Acidicapsa ligni: one gene and its partner. The protein of the gene in region 1 interacts with the protein of each later gene in a pairwise test. Links are inferred from orthologs where the notes say so. Each region holds a gene or a part of one and is shown on either strand. Other genes may lie near its edges. The genes, in order: secD and pheT.

Region 1 (10,800 bases):
TAGCTGCTGGTAAAGGATCGATTCCAGCAAAGATGTGAAAGGCGTGCCCGTGTGGCCGAGCTCGAGAGCGAAGCCGCCAGAGGTCACTTGTACCCGGTCAATCAGCGCGCCCAGCTTGGAATCGGCTTTGCGCAGATGATCGAGAGCTGCTTCGGGGTCGTACGGGAGCTTGCGACGTCCTTTGTGGACCATGGCAATGAGTGTATCTGGCACTCTGGCCGAAAAACCAGTTTCCGGCCAGAGAATTCTGCAGAATTGCGACGGCTATTTCGCGAGCTGCTTCGCCATAAAATCAGCCATCACGTGATTGGCCTCAAGCGACTCCGGAAGCTTGGTGCTGTACCAGAAGGCATGTGGAAGTGCGTCATACACCACCAGCCTGGCGTCATTTCCAGCATTCAAAAAGGCGCGGTGCAGGTTGATCGTGCCGCTCAACAGTAAATCGCGCCCGCTGGTGATAAAAAGAGTCGGCGGCATTCCATGCAGATCGGCGTAAATGGGCGAAAGCACCGGATCTTTGGGATCGAGACTGCCGACATATTCCGGATCGTGGGCATTGTCATCCGGCGGGTCGAGATGCCCCGAAAATCCGCGCAGAGAATACAACGCCAGTGAATCTCCCGCGCGGGCGAAATCTCCCATGCCGCTGAAGATGCCAAGCGCCGCCGGCATAGGCAGCCCCGACTGCTTGAGTTTGACGGCAACTTCCCCAGTGAGAATCGCGCCCGCAGAGGTGCCGTAGATCACAATCTGCTCCGGCTTATGCGTTTTGAGCAGTTCGCGATAGACCGCAATGGAATCGTCAAGCGCCGCCGGGAACGGATGCTCGGGAGCGAGACGATAAAGCACCGCAATCACCTTGATTTTGGCCATCCCCGCCATGGGAATCGTCTCGGTATAGCTGCCGGAGTCCGAGTTGAACCCCCCGCCGTGCAGGTTCAACAGAACCTTGTCTTTGTTGGCCGCAGGCAGGTCGGCAGGCACAATAATTCGCACCGGAACCCCCGCGATTTTTTCTTCCGTTAGCTCGGCTGGATAAAGACGGAGCCATTCCTTGCTCGCGCCCAGTGCCCATTTGTCCGTGCCGGCGCGGCGCTGAGCGAGCGGCTCGTGTGGATCGGCGTCCGACATCGGTTCCGAGAGCCAGTAGCGAGTCTGGCGGCTGAGATAGCTCGGAACAGGAACGATACGCGTAACGTGAGCACGCCCCTGATCGTCGATAAAGCTGGAGTCACGCTGCGGAGCATCCGCCGCCGTAGTCGGCTGATGGGCAGGCAGCGGAGTAGTAGCCGGTTTTTCCGGAGCGGCCGCTGGCTGCTGCGCACCGTAAAAAACCGCAGTCGAAAAACTCGCCGCAAACAGGAGTGTCAGAGAGGAAAGATGGCGCATTGGAAACTCCATGGAATTGATTCGAGAGGAACTGGTGTGCGCTTGCCTTTATCATTACAGAACGCGATCAAGATAGCAGATCACACCTGGATTAAGATTAAGAATCTCCCGCCCAGACTCCACCGCCATCAGCTGCTGCCGGCACACCTTCTATACTTACTCTTGAAAAAGACTTTCACAACGGTGAGTGCCGATGAGCGCAGATGTTTCGATCGAAGAAGTAGAACGGGTAGCCGAACTGGCCAATCTGGACCTGGAAGCGGACGAAAAGCCGCGCATGCAACGCGATCTCAACGCGATCCTGGGATACGTTGCGCAACTGAGCGAGCTGGACACCAAGGGCATTGAACCAATGGCCCAGGTAAGCGACTTGCTCGATTCCATTCAAGACGCCGGGCACGGTGCGGAACTGCGGACAGACGCGCTGCGGCCCTCTCTCGACCGGACAGCGGTGATGAGCCAGGCTCCGGACACCGATGGGACATTCTTCAAAACGCCCAAGGTAATCGAGCGATAGAGATTAAGAACCACGAATCCGGATTCAAATCCGGGAACCAATCCGCGATCAAATCAGGGATCAAGAGACATCCAAATGACTGAGACGACAAGCACAGAACCATTGGTTGAGAAGCCTGCAACGATCGCCGCGCTACGCGCAGGCATTGCCTCAGGCACGACAAAAGCGACCGCGCTGGCGGAGCATTATTACGCGCGTATTGAGGCGCATAATCCTCTGTTGAACGTGTACCTTTCGCTCACCAAAGAGCGAGCGCTACAGCAAGCGGAGCGCGTCGATGCGCTCGCGGCAAAGGGCGATCCGTTGCCGCCTCTGGCAGGCATCCCTCTCGGCATCAAGGACGTGCTGGTCACCAGGGGCGCTCCGGCAACCGCAGGTTCCGCGATCCTCAAGGGCTATGAACCACCCTACGATGCCACTTCCGTAGCCAGGTTGCAGGCCGCAGGCGCAGTTTTGCTGGGCAAAATCAACTGCGATGAGTTTGCAATGGGCTCGTCCAACGAGAACTCGGCCTATGGCCCGGTGCGCAATCCCGTAGATACCGACCGCGTTCCCGGTGGATCGAGCGGCGGATCTGCTGCTGCCGTCGCTGCGAACCTCGCCGTCGCCACCCTGGGCACAGACACCGGCGGCTCGATCCGCCAGCCAGCCAGCTTTTGCGGCGTCGTCGGCGTCCTGCCCACCTACGGACGCGTCTCGCGCTACGGACTCATCGCGTTTGCATCGTCGCTGGATCGCGTCGGCCCGTTCGCGGGCAATGTGCGCGACGCCGCGGAGATTCTCGGCGTGATCGCCGGGCATGATGCGAGTGACGCCACCAGCTCCCGGCTGCCGGTCGGCGATTATGTGGCGGAGTCGGACAAGGACGTAAAGGGCCTGAAGATCGGCATCCCCCAGGAGTATTTCGGCGAAGGTCTGGACCCGGAAGTTCGCGCCGCCGTCGAGACTGGTATCGACGCCCTGCGAGCGGCTGGCTGCGAGATCAAACCGATCAGCCTCAAGCATACGAGCTATGCAATCCCGACCTATTACCTGGTAGCCACCGCCGAAGCCAGCGCCAACCTGGCTCGCTTTGACGGTGTGCGCTACGGCTATCGCTCGCCCAGGGCCACCAACCTCGCATCGATGTACAAGCTGTCACGCGAAGAGGCTTTTGGACCCGAAGTGAAGCGGCGCATTCTGCTCGGCACTTACGCGTTGAGCGCCGGATATTACGACGCGTACTACAAGAAGGCGCAGCAGGTCCGCCGCCTGCTGGCGGAAGAGTTCCTGACCGCATTTGCAGGCGTGGACGCGATTGTCACGCCCACCGCTCCGACAGCCGCATTCAAGCTGGGTGAAAAGACCGACGATCCGCTGGCCATGTACCTGGCGGATATCTACACAGTCACGGCAAGCCTCGCAGGAATCTGCGGTGTAACCGTACCCTGCGGCGCAACCTCCAGCGGATTGCCCGTAGGCATGCAGGTGCTGGCGACTCACTTCGGCGAGGGAACAGCCTTTCGTGTAGCGCGGGCCGTGGAAACCGCACAGGCCTGACAGGGCAGAGCTAAAAATCAGCTCGCCAATAGGCGAAGAAAAAGTCCGATTATTTGGGAGCAGAATGCGCGTAATATCGGTGCACATATGCTCCCAAAACTGTTTTTGAAACTGCTGCCGGTATTCCTCGCGGCGTGCCTGTTTTTGTCTTCGGACATGGATGCCGCAGCGCCGCCGAAAAAGCCCCATACCGTGGTGCTCAGCTCGGTGAAGCAGGTGCCGTATTCGAAGACCGGCGACCCAGCTGGCGCTGGCCCGGACGAAAGTTCTCTAAGAACGCGCGCGTTGCTGATCGACGGTCGTATCAGTGAATGGACCACCGGCGATGCGCACGATGTAACCGACCGTAGCTTTGTCGTCCGCCGCGCGCTGCGCATTAACGACAACCTGCCCGGCGACGCCAAGCCTGCCGCCACCTCCGCATCTGCCTCCGCCACCGGAGACAAACCGGCAGGCGCGCATTGGGTCTGGCAACGTGGCCCCTGGCTGCTCGTCGACCGGGTAACAGGCCATGTGACAGCCCTGAAGCTGCCGGACTACGACCCCGGCGCAAGCCAGATGGCCTGGTTTCGCGACTACGCGGCTTACTGTGGCATTACAGCAACAGGCAAGAGCCTGTATGCCATCGTCGCCCAGGTTTCAATCCGCAAGCCGGTACTCGCAAAAAAACTCTCCGAATACGATGCCGCAAATCACCCCTGGCCCGTTTGCGGCCTGCCGGAGTGGCAGCGAGACCCGCTGAAAGTAACCTTTCACCCCGCCGGTCGAGACGCGGTAAGCTTCGATGTGGTTGGCGGATCGGCAGTGCTCGTTGAGGATGGAGACGAGACTCCCGAGACGCCCTCCAAGCCTTAATCTGCACAAAAGACAATAAAAGCTGTTGAAATCCGCAGGCAGCTCAGTGCAATGAAAACCTATCTGCGATGAAAACTGCAACAGAAACAGGGCATTCCATCTCTCGCGGTTGACCAGGGAAACAGAATGCGGCCTCCAGAATTCGCCACATTGCGCCGGAAGAGCATCTTCTTTTCCCTTGGAAATGGGAAAATTACCTGGCTTTTCATGCACTGCGCCCGGCCAAAATTGAGTTATTCATAAGGGATGTATCAAGGCGCGGACGGAAGTTAATCCTCCGGGCACAAAATCTGACCCGGAATTAGGGCTATTTTGACAGCGGGCGCTCCGCCCCTGTCTTATAGAGCCTACCGGTTTGCTAGACTGATTGCGATGCTGTAATGGCTGGAAGGTTGCGCATTTTCTGTAGGCAGCCTGAAGGCGCAGCATTAAGTGCAAAGCGGTGTCGAACAGGAAGCAGAAAGCAGTTGGGCTGCTGCTGCGGGTTGGCAGATCGGCAGTGACCGACGTGCCGGGATTGTCTGGAACGGGGAACTCGCGTTCAAAACAACCCTCGGCGACCATTCCCGGAGACAAAAATTTACCGAAGGTAGCGGGCCTTTAGGTCGGACGCTCCTGTGGCCAGGCCGGTTACATTAACCAGTCGGCCGGATAGATGAAGGGATTTTGTGTTGATGAGTTTTGCGATGTTGGCGGGTGGATTTAATTTCGGCCCGGGCGGTTCGGGTTTCTCTCTCCTTTTGCCAGTGCTGATGATTGGCGTGGTTTATCTGATGATGATTCGCCCGCAGCAGAAAAAGCAGAAGGTGTGGGCGCAGATGCTGTCCGATCTGAAGACCGGCGACCGGATCACCACGACAGGTGGCATTCGCGGCACAATTATCAGCATCAAGGACGACGCATTGACCCTGCGCATCGCTCCCGACGGCATCAAGATTGAGGTGGTGAAGAGCTCCATAGCTTCCGTAACCACCCAGGAAGAAGGAAGCAAGTAGCTACAATCGACGGCTGAATTAGCCGCCGACATTGTGCGTACTGACGATATAACCATGAAGAAAAATCTGAACGGCAAGATTGCAATTATCTTTGGCGTCCTGTTGGTATGCCTTTACGGCATCTTTGGCATTCCCAAAGGTGTAACGGGAGCAGCCATCACGAGTGCGATCACACAACGCATTCATCTGGGGCTCGATCTGCGCGGCGGCGCCCATCTGGTGTTGCAGGTGCACGTGAAGGATGCTGTAAGAGCGGACGCAGACAATACCGTGGCCCGCATCGAGCAGGATTTGCAGACGAATCATCTGACGTTCACGCAGGTGGTTCCGAATCCGGATTCCCCGCATATCATCACGGTTTCCGGCATCGACCCAACCAAGTCCAGCGATGTTCGCAATGAACTGAGCGACCGCTACGGCGTGGAATACGACATCGCAAGCCTCAGCGGCGGTAACGGCTTCACTCTTACCATGAAGCCTTCTCTACTGGCCGATCTGGAATCGAAGGCGGTTGATCAGTCGATCGACACCATTCGTGACCGCGTAGACCAACTAGGCGTAAGCGAGCCCGAGATTCAACGCTACGGATTGGGCGAAAACCAGATCCTCGTTGAGCTGCCGGGCATCGACAACCTGGACCGCGTAAGCGACATTATTCAGTCCACCTCGCGCCTTGAGGTGCATGAAGTGACTGGTGATCCGCAGGGCTATGCCAGCGAGCAGGAAGCATTGACCAGCGTGAACGGATCGCTTCCTCCGGATGAGTTGATACTCCACGGAGACAGCCAGGGCATCACTTCCGACTCCCAGGATCACGTCTTCCGGCTCAAGCGCGTTTCCATCGTCGGTGGACGCGACTTCCGCGACGCGAGTGCGATTGACTCCAGCGACACCGGCCGTCAGGGCGTGAACTTCGTGCTGACCAACGCAGGCGGAGAGCGCTTCTACGACTACACCTCCACGCACATTCACACCTACATGGCGATCGTTCTCGGCAGCCGTGTAAAGAATGTAGCCATCATCAACGGCGCGATTCGGGACAACGGCCAGATTGAAGGCCAGTTCAGCAAAGAGCAGATCGAGACGCTTTCCTTCACCCTGCGTACAGGCGCACTTCCGGCCAGCATCACGCAGCTTGAGGCGCGTACCGTTGGAGCTTCGCTCGGCTCCGACTCCATCAAGCAGGGAGTTGTAGCTGCCGTAGCAGGCATGCTGGCCGTCATGGTCTTCATGCTGATCTACTATCGAGGCGCGGGTATCAATGCGGATCTCGCACTCTTCCTGAACCTCGTGATCCTGCTCGGATTCATGGGCTACAGCCACGCTACTCTCACGCTGCCGGGCATCGCCGGAGTCATCCTGACCATCGGTATGGGTGTCGACTCCAACGTGCTCATCTTCGAGCGTATTCGCGAAGAGATGCGCGCGGGCAAAGGTCCTGCGCAGGCCGTGGATCAGGGCTTTGCTCATGCATGGATCACGATCGTCGATACGCACGTAACGACCATCGTTTCGGCAGCGATTCTGTTCATGTTCGGCACCGGTCCGGTAAAGGGATTTGCCGTCACGCTGACGTTCGGTCTGTTGGCGAATTTGTTCACCGCTGTCTTTGTTTCACGCGTGATTTTCGACTCGCATGTGAATCACAAGCTGGCAGGTCAAAAGCTCTCGATTTAGTGACTCGGCGAGTTGGTAGTTAGGTAAGTTAGCGGGGCGGCAGCGAATCTGGAACTGCCGTTCCGCCAAGAGATTGGGAAGGTATAGGAATCGTGGAACTCTTTCACAATGCAAATATCGACTGGCTGGGGAGGAAGTGGTATTTCCTCGGCTTTTCATTGATCTTCAGCGTGGCCGGCCTGATCTCCATGGGCCTGCATCTGGCGCATACCGGCAGCCCTGTGCCACTGGGCGTCGACTTCCGCGGCGGCACGCAGGTTCTGGTGCAGTTTCAGAATGATCCCGACGTAAACCAGATCCGCAAGGCAACTGAAGCTGCAGGCGTCAACGCGAAAATCGTCAACTATGACACCCCTGACAAGCGCGAGATGCTGATCAGTCTTCCTGAGCAATCCGATGCATCCGTGGATTCAGGACGGAAGCAGATCGTGGACGCGCTGCAGGCCCACTACGCCAATCATGCGACTGTCGTGAGGGTTGAGTCCGTCGGGCCAACCGTCGGGCAGCAGTTGGAGAAGCAGGCTGGCCTGGCGACGCTCTATTCGCTCATCGGCATGCTCATCTATCTCTGGTTCCGATTCGAGCTCATCTACGGCGTGGCTGCTGTTGTCGCGGTCTTTCACGACACGCTCATCACCGTCGGCTTCTTCGCTTTGTTCGATAAGGAGGTAAGCCTCACCGTCATCGCGGCCATCCTCACGCTTGTCGGTTATTCGATGAACGATACGATCGTTGTCTTCGACCGTATTCGCGAGAACCTGCGCCTGTCCCGTCGTGAGAGCCTCACAGACGTGGTAAACCGTAGCATTAATCAGACTTTGAGCCGAACTGTGCTCACTTCCGGATTGACATTCCTTACTGTGCTCGCGTTATATCTGTTTGGCGGCGAAGTATTGCGTGGCTTCTCATTCGCATTGGTCGTAGGCATTTTGATCGGCACGTATTCCTCTATCGCGGTCGCCGCTCCCATGCTCGTGGCCTATCAGGGATGGCGTGGCAGCAAGGGGAAGGCCGCAGTTTTGCCTTCAGCCAAGCGCAGCAAAGCATAACTTGCCGCATATGCAGGCCTCGTAACTTGCACTGTTTTAGCAGCATGTTTTGCAGTGAATGGGTCGTTCTGATATAGGTGAAACACGCTTATCTCAGCGCGGGATTGAACCGGTGAAGTGGCCGGGAACAAAATTGGAACCGTCGGTGTCTAAAGTTTAGAGAACCTAATACGAGATTCGAGGTCGGCCATGTTTGAAGATTCAACGTTCGAATCCAGCAACCGGATCAAAAAGAGAAACCCCTGGGTGATCGCCACATTTGCGATCAACATAGGAATCCTCGCCGGCGCGATCATATACCCTTTGATCAATTATGAGGCGCTGCCCAAGGCCTCGTTGGTTACGTTGCTGACGGCTCCTCCACCGCCGCCACCACCGCCGCCACCACCACCACCGGATGTTCCGCATCCGCAGGTGAAGCCTCAGTTGATGAACAATGAATTGATGGCTCCCACCAAGATTCCCAAAAAGATTGTGCAGGTTGAGGAAAAAGAAGCTCCTCCATCCACGAGCTTTGGAGTTGCCGGTATGGAAGGCTCAGCAGGCGGCGTAGCTGGCGGCGTAATTGGTAGCGTTTTCGGCACCGGTCCTGCGAAGCCAGTCGTCAAGCAGGAGCCTCCCAAGAAGGTCAACATCTCTCAGGGTGTCGCTACCGGATTGCTGATGCAGAAAGTTCTGCCCGTTTATCCAGCGATTGCAAAGGCAGCCCGCGTTCAGGGAACGGTCGTCCTTCAGGCGTCCATCTCCAAGACCGGTGGGATTATCAATTTACGCGTTCTGAGTGGACCTGCAATGTTGCAGCAGGCCGCAATGGATGCCGTGAGAAATTGGCGCTACAAGCCGTATCTTCTCAACGGCGATCCCGTTGAGGTAGAAACTACTGTCAACGTTGTCTTCAGCCTGGGTGGCTGATGCACTTCCTGGGTGACTTCGCGTCTAATCTGAAGTCACCTTCGCAATGTCCTGAATGTGCACCGACAACGGACGCATTCCCCTCGGTAGTTACTTACGCAGCATAGAACGCACCCCCAGGAGGAACGATTCAGTGATTCTCGCTCAATTTGCACATCTCGCCTCACACCCGATCAGCCTTGCCATGTTCCAGGACGCAGCCGCAGGCCCTGACTTCAGCCTCGTTGGTCTCTGGACCAACATGGGTTACTTCGCCAAGGGCATCGCAGTCGTGCTCTTCATCATGTCCATCTGGTCTCTCGCGGTCATGATCGATCGTTACCTTTACTTCACAGCAGCCCGCAAGCAGTCCCGCGAGTTTGCTCCTAAGGTCGCTGGCGCTCTGAAAGACAGCAAGCTCGATGAAGCGATCAAGATCGCCGATCGCAGCAAGAAGTCGCACCTTGCAGAAGTTGTCACTGCCGGTCTCCAGGAGTTCAAGAGCTCTGGCGGCGCAGTCAACGAAGAGACCATCGAGAGCTCCAAGCGCGCTCTTGAGCGGGCTGAAGCCATCGTGCATGCCAAGCTGAAGCGCGGTCTGGGCGTTCTCGCCACCATCGGCGCGACGGCTCCATTCGTTGGTTTGCTCGGTACGGTTATGGGTATTTTGAACGCCTTCCAGCAGATCGCAACCCAGAAGTCTTCGGGTATCGGTGCAGTCGCAGGCGGTATTTCAGAAGCCCTGGTAACGACCGCATTCGGACTGCTCGTGGCTATCCCGGCAGTTATGACCTTCAACTACTTCAGCGGACGCGTGGAAGCCTTCGACGTCGAGATGGATAACTCATCGAGCGAGCTGGTTGACTACTTCATCAAGCAGAGCCACAAGCGCTAAACCCGCCTGCGGACTGCCGAGCCGATACAAGTCATGAGCGGGATTCTCTTGCAGGCAGGGAAGCAAACACTTCCCTGCCGGCGTTTCTCAGAGACGATGCGTGACTCGGCTCGATGAAGAGCGATCAGATTTCATCGAAAGGCGTGGAGCACATACATGGGCATTTCAGTACGCAACGAAGGCGCCAAGGTTAACTCGAACATCAACGTCACCCCCATGGTGGACGTAATGCTCGTGTTGCTGATCATCTTCATGGTCATCACTCCGATGCTCCAGAATAAGGTCAACGTAGATCTGGCAAAGACAGATAATCCACAGCCCATGGCAGATGCGGATAAAGAAGACGCGATTGTCGTTGCCGTGACCCGCGACGGTACCGTCTATCTTGGGCAGGACAAGGTCGCGCCCTCCGAGCTTGGGGGCAAAGTACGCGACAAGCTTGCCGATAAGCCCGGCAAGGAGATCTTCGTACGTGCCGATGCACGTGCCAAGTATCTTGATGTTGAGAACGCGATTGATGATGTCCGCACCGCGGGCGTCGAATCTGTCGGGTTGCTGACCGAAAAACGGCAGACACCCGGGGCACCAGAGTAACCCGCGATACTACCGGGACAAATTCAGGGAGTTTATGACATGGCAATGACAGGTGGGTCTGGTCCTGGAGGAATATCCTCCGACATTAACGTAACGCCGCTGATCGACGTACTGTTGGTTCTTTTGATCATCTTCATGGTCATCGTTCCAGTCGTACCGAAGGGTCTGGACGCGCTGGTTCCCCAGCCGCCTAAAGATCCGCAAAAACAGCAGCCAGATAACGATCGCGCCATCGTGGTGTCAGTCCTGCACTCCAATGGTTCGACGGTTGCATACAAGATCAATCAGGACGACGTCGCCCGTGGAGATCTTCTGGCCCGGTTGACAACGATCTACTCAAATCGCGCAGAACGTGTAATGTTTATCAAGGGCGATGACGAAGTGAATTTCGCACAGGTC
Region 2 (10,763 bases), on another replicon or contig:
CGTTATTCACGAGCCAGTCGTAGATGACGCGGGAGAGATATTCGATATCCGGAGTGGGGCTGTAGAACTGCTTCTTGGTTTCTTCTTTGGAGACCAGCGAGCGGCTAAAGCCGGTGCCTATGGGATCGATGAAGACGAGATCGGTGAAGTCGAGCCAGGTACCGGGATTGTCGTACAGTGTGGCAGGATCGGAGGGGCTGTCGCCATCATTGCCGACATGGAGCGTTTTGGGGCCGATGGCGCCGAAGTTGAGATAGACGGACGAGGCACCGGGGCCGCCGTTGAGGGCGAAGGTGACGGGACGCGTGCCGGAACTCGCACCGTTATCGACGGTATAGGCGGTGTAGACGACTTCGCCACTGGTTTTGCCTTCGGAGTCATAGACGGGCAGTTTGCCGACGGTGACGGTGTAGTGAATGGTCTTGCCTTCGAACTCAATCGTCTGCTGCGTATGGGCGTCGGCGGGCAGTGGCGGGCGGGTGCTTCGCTCGGTGGCAGACTTGTCGGAGTCTGATTTTTCGGAGCCGGATTTATCTGATTTTGCCGACTTGTCTGAGGGCTTGTCCTTATCGGACTGGGCGGCTGCCTGCAGGGGCGATGCGACACAACACAGCAGGGTAAATGAGAGCAATGCGCTCAGGAGCGCGATGGCAGGGCGTTGGGGCGAGGATGTACGCAGCATAGGGATACGATACATCCTCGGGTTAAGTGTTCGTCCATACGCACTCGTCGATCTGTCTGACTTTGGTGTGGATACGAAGGTTTGACGGTTACTGCGCTGGGGCAGACCGGCGGCGACGGCCGCTGAGCAGATAGATTGCTGCGCGGAGCTCCAGGAGCGGATCGGCTGAGGGCTCGATGCCATCGACGCGTGGGATGGGATCGAAGATGATGTGCTTCTGCTCCTGGGCGTCGTCGGCTACGAGGGCGGTTAGTTCGAGCGTGCCGAGCTCCAGCAGGGTTCGGGTTTCAGGCCAGTGAATGGTGGCGTCATCGACGATGTCTTCGGGATCGGCAAGCTGTACATGAATGCCGAAGCGGATAGAGCTATGAGCGATGCGTGCGGTGAGTTCATCGAAGAGATAATTTGCGGATTTGGCTGCGGCTGCTTCGGGGCTTAGATGATCTGCGCCCGCCTGGGGGACGATGCGATAGCGGCCGTAGCGTGCTGCTCCGTCGGCGTTGATGAAGTGCATGGCGGTAACGCCGAAAAATGCCTCATTGGCGAAGCTGGAGGGCGCGGGTTTGGGTGCCTGCACGAAGGCGAGCGCTGCGGGATGGGTGCCGAGGAACTGCTCAATGGGATTGGGGTGCGGCGAGTCGGGGCTGGTGGTGGCGATGGCACGTAAAAGCTCCAGAAACTCGGCGCCGGTGTGGGTTGGGAATCCGTCGGTGGAGTGGCTGACGATATCGGTGTGGACGCGCTCGGCGAGATGGAAGCGGGTGGCCATGCCGCGTGGGTCGGCGTTTGGATCGTTATCTGGAATTAAGGGGATGCCGGTCGAGTTGGAAAAGCGTACGGTGACGGGCGTCGACTCGCGATTGAGGTGGGGAGCGCGCGATAAGGATTTCGCTTCGGGCGTGGGCGTGGGCGTGAATTTGCCCGTCAGCAGAATTCCCTTGGCGTGGGCAGGGCGGAAGCCAGGATGTTCCCCGAAGAGGGTGTCGAACTGGTTCAGCAGATCCTGTGCGAGGGCCAGGAGCTTTTCGTCGGTAGGCAATGGCATGGTCGTTCTCCTCTGAGTCTGGATGGGAAGGCATGGTCAGCTTGCTGTCCTGAGGCTTCCCTGTCGAATAACTCTAGTCAAGAACGATTCGATTGTGGTGTGAAATTTGCAGCGCGGGCTGGAATACATTCGATTGGCTGGATCGAGCAGTTGATTAGATCCGTTAATTGGATCTGCTGATTGGATGATTCTCGGCTGGCTATTTATACGGCTTTGGGGGTTCAGTACGAATCTGGTTGCGAATAGCGGCTCGAAAGGGCAGACTTATCCGAAACAGAGACGAGGCACTCAGTGAACGGTACGGAGTCTGTCGAAGTAGAACCCCGCCATACAGGCGTCAAAGGCGAATCCCCCTCTTATTTCAAAGAAGCACTTGAAGATGCCGAGAGGCTGCTGAAGCATGCGGCCGAAACTGGAGTGGAGGTCGATGCCGATACACGGTCTGCGATTCTGCGAGCGAGGACTGAGTATCATCACGGCTTGACGGACGATACAGTCGCAAAACTATTGCTGGCTCTTACCGGGCTGGCGGCCAGGTTGAAGCCGGTGACTGCGGCGAGCCTATACGCGTGTCACTCCGATAGCCGCCCGACGATGCGCACCTACCTGGTATGGGCCGTTATTTTGTCGGCGGTGATTATTCCCGCTTCGATTTTGATGTTTATCACGTCGAATATCTCCGATGCGATTCGCACCGATATCACGACGGCCAATGCTTTGGTGGTGAAGTTGACTACAGAGCTTGGGCCTCCGGCACGAAGCGATGTGGGAACAAGTACTGAGATTGCAGATTTGCAGGAATATGCCTCTACGGTGCGATCGATTTATGCCCGCTCGCGGAGGTTGAACCGGTTTGTGATTCCCCATGTCGGGGTTCCTCCGCCTCTGAATGCAACGGGGTCGAATGAGATAGAACGAGCCGCGGACCTCAAAAAAAAGTTCGAGTTGCATATCCCTCTCGAAGATCTTGCAGCCGAGAGAGATAACATGACCCTGACTTATCAGGACGTGCGGTTTTTCGCTCAGAACATCATGAACGATACCGCGACGTTTTATGGGGCTTTGAACTCGTGTATTTTGCCGATTCTGTACGCGTTGCTGGGAACCTGCGCGTATCTGCTGCGAACATTCGAAGACCAGATGGGCAACCGGACATTTACGCCTTCTGCTGCAAACTCGGCCCGCTTTGTGATTGCCGCGATAGGTGGGACGGTGATTGGGCTCTTTGGAGGGTTCACGGCTCACGCCAACGCGTCTCCTTTGGCGCTGGCATTTCTGGTGGGATATGCGGTGGAGGTATTTTTCGCGTTTCTTGAGAGCCTGATCCGATCTTTTACGAGGACAACTCTTCCGGAAGCCAGTTCCCCAGGCATCATCCCGATAAAGCAGTAACTCCGAGTAGGAGTGGCAATTGCACTTTTCTATGAGAGTCGCACATGGTGCCGGTACAATTGGGCTGTTCCGCTACCTTATGTCTACCCGTTCCTGAATATGCTGGAGGAAGTTTTGATCGGTACAATTTATAAGTGTGAAATCTGCGCCCTGGAAAGCTCGGCGCCGATTCGATGGTTTGTCATTCACTGTAGTGACGCGAAGCTGGCGGTGTGCAAATGGACCGAGGAGCAGGCTGGGAAGCCCCATGCTCTCCACTTTTGCGGCGAAGCTCACGCACAGGTGTATATCAGCCGATGGTTTGAGTCGTTCTGCGGCTCGGCGGTGATGCTGGGCGGGAAGTAGTTTACTTCCGAAAAAGACTAAATTCTGTCTTTTATTCTTCAGCGAGCACGATATCGAGGAGGCCACGCAGGTTGGTGGCGCGAGCCTTGAGATGGGATGCTTCGACTACATCCAGTGAGTTTTTCAGTTTGGAGAGTTCTTCTTCGGCGCGGGTGAGTTCGTCGGCGAAGTTGAGCGCGGCCAGCACGGCTACGCGCAGGGAGTCGGCGGTGCGTCCGTGAGAAGCGACGGCGCGCATGCGGTCGTCGACGCGAGCGGCCAGGGCACGTACCTGGGCGAGATCCTGACCAGACAGGTGGTAAGCCTGGTCATAGATGTCGACGGTGACGTACGGAGTTTCGGCTTTCTCTTTCGTCATGAGGCCCTCTTAGAGTTCGAGTGCGTCGAGCTGGCCGAGTAGCCGCTCTACGCGCAGGCGAACCTGTTCCCGCTCGGAGCGGAGCGCGTCGATCTCCTGATTGAGCTGTTTGATCAATGGGCTTTGTTCCGAAATCTGGGCTTCGAGCTGAGCTTCGAGAGTAGTAGCGTGGGCTTCAGCGGCTACGGCGCGGGCTTCAGAGGCGGCGGCGCGCTCCTCGGCGGTGTTGCGCACGACGCGTTCACGGCGCACCAGATCGACGGCGCGGAGGACACGCTCTTCGAGGGCGGTGAAATCGTCGGCGGTGAACGGGAGGGCTGAGGCGTCGACGGCTGTCTCGGACGCTATCTCAGAAGAAACGGGCTCAGAGGCGACGTGCTCCGAGGCGATGAAATGGCTTTCCTGCCCGGCGGCATGTTCCGCAGTATGTTCGGCGGCAGGCTGAGAGGAAACTGGAATCTCCTGCTTAGGCTCTGCTGCCTGTAGAAGCGTGGCTTGCTGTGGCGCGATGTAGGGGGCTGCCTCTTCTGGTGCGTAAGAGTGAAGTGCGGGTTCTTCTTCCGCTTCGGCTGAAATTTCAGCGGGAAACTCTTCTTCTATCTCATCTTCGATGGCTTCGGGCTGTTCGAGGGGCTCGATTTCTTCTGCAGGCTCATCGAATTCCTGGTCCGGAAAGTGGATCGGTTCGTCGAACATGCTTTCCTGACTTTCGATCACGCCAGTGCGTGGCTCCATGGGCAATAATGCCATAATTTCCTCCGTGCGGGCCTGATGCGTCTCTTGCCTTTTCTCCTGGAAACAACGGAGCGGCACCCTGTGAGTATAAAACCGTTGGGTGAGGAAAACCGGTCAGCTACGCAGACGGGCTCCGGTGGTTGAAACTACCTCGACAACACGGGCGGAAAAGGCTTGCAGCTCTTCTTCGCGAAGTGTTCGGTCGGAGGCCTGAAAGGTGGCGCCGAGGAGCAGTGCGTATTCCTCGGAGATGCCCGGTTGCTTGGCGGGATGAAAGACTTCGCGGACTCGCCAGTCAATGAGTTCGGGCAGACCTGAGGCGGCGAGTGCGGCGTCCAATTCAGCCCACTGCGTGCGGGCTGGAACCACCAGCGAGAAGTCGCGGCGGACGGGTTGGAAGCGCGAGATTTCGCGGACGGACGGCTTGCGCAAGGGCAGACGGTAGAGGCGGTCGAGGTAGAGTTCGCCGACCAGGACGGTCTCTTTGAGCTTGCGTTCGGAGGCCAGACGCGGGTGAAGCTGGCCAAACCAGCCGACGGTGGTTCCCTCCACCACGGCGCGGGCGGCGCGGTAGGGATGGAGCCACTGCGGAGTGATACCGGATTCGGCTGGAAAGCTGTCGAAATAGACGGTCTTGGCCTGGAAGCGAGCCAGAAGCTGTTCGACGATGCCTTTGAGGTCGTAGAAGTCGAGGGCACGGGCGGCCTGGTGCGGGCCTTGTTGGGGCAGGCTGCCGGTGGCTCCGATAGAGATGGCCGGGCGCTCGTCTACTTTTTCTACGGTGCCTTTTTCCGTTGCTCCTGAAAAAACGGCACCTAGTTCAAAGAGGCGGACATCGCTGACGTCGCGATGGAGGTTGCCGCCGATCATGGTGATCATGCCGGGGATGAGTGAGGCGCGCATGACTCCGGCTTCTTCGCTGAGCGGGTTGCCGAGGGGGACGATCTGGCTGGGCTGGGGAGCGCAGAGAGCGGCGTCCGCGGCTGAGGTGAAGGTGCTGGAGATAGCTTCGTGGAAACCGGCGGCGAGGAGGGTGCGGCGGACGGCGGTTTCCTTATTGGCATGGGACAGTTCGAGGACTGCTCCGGCGAAGGATGGAAGCGTGTTGGCGAAGCGGTTATAGCCGTAGACACGCGCGACCTCTTCAATGAGATCGATCTCGCGGTCGAGGTCGAGGCGCCAGCTGGGGAGGGTGACCTGCCAGTGATTGGGGCGGGTTTCGACGAGTGAGCAACCGAGGGCATTCAGAACCTGCTCGACGATGGAGGCAGAGATGCCGTTCTGGTCGAGTGTTGTTCCCAGCAGGCGGTGGACCTCGCTTAGAGCCAGTTCGATGGACTTGCGATTGGCGGTTTTGGAGAGGATTGCGGGAACAGTTATATCCACCAGATCGCCGTCGATGTGGCCGCCGTTTTCAAGGATGATGGAGGAGACGATATCGGAGGCGAGGATGCAGGCGTTGATGTCCGCGCCGCGTTCGAAACGATGGGAGGCGTCGGTGTGCAATCCGTGGCGGCGTGCGGTGCGGCGGACGGCGACCTGACCGAACCAGGCGGCTTCGACAAGGATGTTGGTGGTGGCCGGGGTGATCATGGTTTCCCAACCGCCCATGACGCCTGCGAGTGCGAGCGGCTTGACGTGGTCGGCGACGATCAGGTCTTCGGGGTCGAGGGTGCGTTCGATGCCGTCGAGGGTCTTGAGCTTTTCGCCTTTGGCGGCGCGGCGGACGACGATGCCGCCCTCAATCTTGTCGAGGTCGAAGGCGTGGGTGGGTTGGCCCATGGCGAGCCACGCGAAGTTGGTGGCGTCTACGGCGTTGGAGATTTGCTTCTGTTCGAGAAGCTTGAAGAAGCGGTCGGCGAGCTTGCTGATTGGGCCGTCGGCTGCGCCGGTTTGAATCTTTACGTTGCGGAGGACTCGGGCGGTGAAACGGCCACATGCGTCCTGAGCTTCGATCCTGACTGAGAATGGACTGGCTGCCGGCTTAGATTGCGGCAGCGGGGCTGCGCCTGGCGGCAGAGTCAGGCCGTAAATAGCAGCCACTTCGCGGGCTACTCCGTAGTGGTTCATGGCATCGACGCGGTTGGTGGTGATGTCCATCTCGAAGAGGTGGCCGTTGGGCACACCGCTTGTTGCCCCGAGGCTGTGAATGCCCTCAACGGCGATGCCGCGCAGGGTAAGGTCTTCGGCGAGTTTGTGGTCGTCGACCGGGATGTCGGTAAGCAGGGCGCGGAGCCAGGTGGTTAGGATTTTCATGGGATTGCCTTTTAGCTAGTTAGCGCGCTGCGCGCATTGGCTGGTTAGCAAGATTTGTGGAGTTCGCATCAGTTCTGCAGAACGGCTAACAGCCCGTTTGTCAGTTTGGCTACTTCTGTGGACAGGCTGAGCAGATGGTCTGCATTTTCGGAATTCAGAAATTTTAGATCTTTTGCCAACTCGACCTGTGTCTGCATTTCGTAGACAGATCCTCTCGCAGCAGCCAGGAATTTTCGCAGGTCGGCATCAGCGAGACGTCCGTGGCCGTCTGCGATATTACTCGGCACAGAAACGGCGGAACGGCGGATTTGTTGCCGCAGGCCAAAGGTTTCAGAGGCTGGAAACTCTTCCGTTCGGGTGTAGGCTTCGCGTGCCAACTCCATCGCTTTTTGCCAGACGAGCAGATCACGGTAGTTCCTGGTTCTGCTCATGCGAATTGTTCCAGGAAGCGCATGTCTCCTGAGTAGAACTGGCCTATGTCGCTGACGCCGTATTTCATCATGGCGATGCGTTCTACGCCCATGCCGAAGGCGAAGCCGGAGATCTTCTTTGGGTCGTAGCCGGGCTGCTTTTCTGCGGCGAAGGCGAAGACTGCCGGGTCAACCATGCCGCAGCCCAGCAGCTCGATCCAGCCGGAGTGCTTGCACTTACGGCAGCCTTTGCCGCCGCAAAAGATGCAGGATATCTGGACATCGGCCGATGGCTCGGTGAAGGGGAAGAACGATGGGAAGAAACGCGTCTTGACGCTGGAGCCGAAGAGCGCCTTCATGGCGTGGTCGAGGGTGCCTTTGAGATCGCTGAAGGTGATGTTGGTGTCCACGCAGAGACCCTCAACCTGGTGAAAGACGGGCGAGTGGGTGGCGTCTGCTGCGTCGTTGCGGTGAACTTTGCCGGGGATTACGATGCGGATCGGAGGCGGCTGCTGCTCCATCGTCCGCATTTGAACGGGGGACGTGTGAGTGCGCAGGAGTAGGCGTTCGCGAAGGCTGCGGCGATCCTGATTGGCGATGACCAGCGTGTCCTGGGTATCGCGCGCGGGGTGGCCGGGCGGGAAGTTCATGGACTCGAAGTTGTAGTAGTCGGTTTCGACTTCAGGGCCGACGCCGACGGAGTAGCCCAGACCCGCGAAGATGCCGATCAACTCATTCATGGTGCGGGTGATGGGATGCTCCGCGCCGGTGAGACGGCGGGTGCCGGGGAGGGTGATGTCGATGGCTTCCGCAGCCAGGGCGGCGTCGGTTGGGCCTGCACCTGCGGCGGCTTCGAGGAGGCCTTCGACGAGGGTCTTGAGGGCGTTGAAGCGCTGGCCCAGTTCCCTTTTGGCATCAACCGGGGCGGACTTGAGCCACTGGTCGGATAGCTGCTTGAGGCGGCCCTGTTTGCGGCCCAGCCATTCGAGGCGGAAGTTTTCTACTGCTTCCGGCGAGGCCAGGGATGCTGCGGCCTGGCGGGCCTCTGCCTCAAGTTGGGCGAAGGATTGGTCGTAGTTGAGTTTTTCGTCGTTCATCATGCGCAATCAGCAGGATAAATCACTGCGTGGGGCGGATGCTTCTTCGAGTTGGGAAGAGGTTGCGATGGCTGTTTCCCGCACTACGAATGGTATGGCTCAAGAGAAAAAAGCAAAGGCCCGGAGGAATGCTCCGGGCCTTTGCTTTCAATTGCTTTCGAGCAGTGAAACTACTTTGCGGATTTTTCGGCTTCGAGAGCGGCTTTGGCTTGCTCTACGAGGCGTGTAAAACCGGGGGCATCCTGAACTGCGATGTCGGCGAGGATCTTGCGATCCAGCTCGATGCCGGCCTTTTTGAGGCCGTTGATCAACTGGGAATAGCTGAATTTGTTGAGCTTAGCTGCGGCCGAGATACGGACGATCCAGAGCGAGCGATATTGACGCTTTTTCTGGCGGCGACCTGTGTAGGCGAACTTGAGTCCGCGCTCGACGGCTTCCTGAGCGGCCTGATACAGCTTGGATTTCGTGAGGAAGTATCCACTGGCGCGCTTGAGAATCTTTTTACGGCGGTCAGACCGTTTAGTGCCACGTTTTACGCGAGGCATAGTGTTTGCTCCTTTTTTGCGTTACTGTGTTCGCGGCTGGAGGCAGGAGGCTTTGTTCCTGGCGGAACAAAACTTTGGAACCTCTTCACTCGCTTTTCTTACCTAAATCGAAAGCTTTGGCTTTCGGGGCTGCGCGACGCATTTGCGCTGGCCCGATCTGTTCGTCCCTTGCGGGACGGCAGCCTATCAGGCGTAGGGGATCATGCGGGCTACCTTATCGTAGTCAGCATCGGAGACGATCAGGCTCTTACCGAGCTTGCGCTTCGTCTTGGGAAGCTTGGACGTAAGGATGTGGCGCATCTTGGTCTGGTGGCGCTTGATCTTGCCAGAACCAGTCTTGGAGAAGCGCTTTGCAGCACCCGTGTGTGTCTTCAGTTTGGGCATGATTTTCTCGTCATTCCAGCAGGGTTGCCCCTGCAACTCGCTACGGACAGGGATCCCCCTGCGCGTAAAGCGGATTTACTGAGTATATCGCAAGCGGGGATTTACTGCTATTCGATGCGTGCCGGGTGAAAATCAGGGGGAGATTGGGGCGGGATTTGCCGGTCTTGTTTCTGCTTTGAAACAATAATTTCGTAATTACTTAACAGTAATCAAATTATTGCAATTTTGTAGAATTTCAGTAATTTACACAAAATTTTATTCAAATATTTCAGGTTGGCCCGTTGAGCAGGACCAGAGTTGTATCGCTTCCAGTGCAATCGTGCGCATAGTATAAATTCACACTGAAATCGTCTCCCCCAATGGATCGATTGTCGAGTTCAGGGCTTACTTGTGTCCCCGCATGGGAGATTTACATCCACCGAGACTGAAAGCCATTCGATCCTTTGGATCCAGCATCAGTACTTGCAACCAACAGGGAAGATTCGAACTGATGCGGCCACCTGTGCCAGGAATTTTTCATGAGAAGCGCGCACACGTGCGTTTGTTGGCGCTGAAAATTCGGGTATTGGTTTGGGTATTGCTGTATGGGGTGGCTGCGCCTGGTGCGATGCTCTGCCCTGTTGCTGCCGCTGGGCAGGTTCCAGAGATGCCTTCCATTGCGTCTGCTCCGACGGTTCATGCGCGACAGGCAAGCGGGGAAATCACGATTGATGGCAAATTGAATGAGCTGGCGTGGATCGATGCGGAGCCAATATTGCTTACCCAGCAATCTCCTCTTCCTGGCAAGCCGACTCCTTATTTAACAGAAGTGCGGGTGCTGGTTTCGGGCGATGCGTTGATTTTTGGCTTCAACTGCCATGATCCAAAACCATCGGCAATCAATACACACACGTTGACGAGGGATGGCGATCAGAGCGGGGACGATACTGTTTCCGTAGAGCTGGATTCGTTTGGGGACAAGCGGACAGCCTACTATTTCCAGATCAATGCGGCGGCTGGACGGGTGGATGGACTGGTGGCCGGGCCGGGGAATGTTTCGCTGGACTGGGACGGCATCTGGAATGCGCGGACATCGAAGACTGCGGATGGGTGGACGGCGGAGATCTGGATTCCGGCGCAGACGCTGGGGTTTGGCGGCAGGACTACGCATTGGGGTCTGCAGTTGGACCGGTCAATCACGCGTGATTTGACGGAGCTGCGCTGGGCTTCTCCGACACTGGATTCAGACCTCTTCGATATGAGCCGGGCGGGGGTGCTGGAGGTGATGACTCCGCTGAAGCAGGGGCATGGAATTGAGATTGCGCCTTATGCCCGCGGCGAGATGCTGCATAACTTTCTGGGGCCGGATCGCAACTGGCTTGGCGCAGGGGGTGGCGAGCTGACGTGGAGAATTACTCCGCAACTGGCGAGCGTGTTTACGGTCAATACCGATTTTGCCGAGACGGAGGTGGATTCGCGCCAAATCAATATCACTCCGTTTCCACTGTACTTTCCGGAGAAGCGGGAGTTTTTCC

The links.
Region 2: the proteins of secD (region 1) and pheT interact in binary tests that used the Escherichia coli proteins (3 or more experiments, as listed by UniProt). The link is inferred for Acidicapsa ligni from one-to-one orthologs.

Annotation. Positions count from the first base shown.
Region 1 is NZ_JAGSYG010000001.1:246,584-257,383, reverse strand. What follows is about bases 4,687-7,660. They hold secD (protein translocase subunit SecD), read left to right. Parts: upstream 4,687-5,349; coding sequence 5,350-6,972; downstream 6,973-7,660. Other genes in these bases: secF (protein translocase subunit SecF), read left to right, coding at 7,065-7,660; yajC (preprotein translocase subunit YajC), read left to right, coding at 4,975-5,295. Also shown: OHL19_RS01030 (DNA-3-methyladenine glycosylase family protein), read right to left, coding at 1-213; OHL19_RS01025 (alpha/beta hydrolase), read right to left, coding at 265-1,389; Asp-tRNA(Asn)/Glu-tRNA(Gln) amidotransferase subunit GatC, read left to right, coding at 1,583-1,906; Asp-tRNA(Asn)/Glu-tRNA(Gln) amidotransferase subunit GatA, read left to right, coding at 1,982-3,445; OHL19_RS01010 (hypothetical protein), read left to right, coding at 3,533-4,300; more of secF, read left to right, coding at 7,661-8,021; OHL19_RS00990 (energy transducer TonB), read left to right, coding at 8,211-8,933; OHL19_RS00985 (MotA/TolQ/ExbB proton channel family protein), read left to right, coding at 9,067-9,807; OHL19_RS00980 (ExbD/TolR family protein), read left to right, coding at 9,964-10,401; OHL19_RS00975 (ExbD/TolR family protein), read left to right, coding at 10,441-10,800. UniProt on the Escherichia coli protein: Part of the Sec protein translocase complex. Interacts with the SecYEG preprotein conducting channel. SecDF uses the proton motive force (PMF) to complete protein translocation after the ATP-dependent function of SecA.
Region 2 is NZ_JAGSYG010000004.1:406,464-417,226, reverse strand. The notes cover bases 4,243-7,179. They hold pheT (phenylalanine--tRNA ligase subunit beta), read right to left. Parts: upstream 6,814-7,179; coding sequence 4,672-6,813; downstream 4,243-4,671. Other genes in these bases: OHL19_RS15960 (four helix bundle protein), read right to left, coding at 6,882-7,179; OHL19_RS15970 (hypothetical protein), read right to left, coding at 4,243-4,572. In the rest of the region: OHL19_RS15995 (S10 family peptidase), read right to left, coding at 1-682; OHL19_RS15990 (catalase family peroxidase), read right to left, coding at 771-1,727; OHL19_RS15985 (hypothetical protein), read left to right, coding at 2,019-3,119; OHL19_RS15980 (hypothetical protein), read left to right, coding at 3,234-3,464; OHL19_RS15975 (cell division protein ZapA), read right to left, coding at 3,496-3,822; more of OHL19_RS15970, read right to left, coding at 3,832-4,242; more of OHL19_RS15960, read right to left, coding at 7,180-7,244; pheS (phenylalanine--tRNA ligase subunit alpha), read right to left, coding at 7,241-8,323; rplT (50S ribosomal protein L20), read right to left, coding at 8,491-8,865; rpmI (50S ribosomal protein L35), read right to left, coding at 9,052-9,249; OHL19_RS15940 (carbohydrate binding family 9 domain-containing protein), read left to right, coding at 9,740-10,763.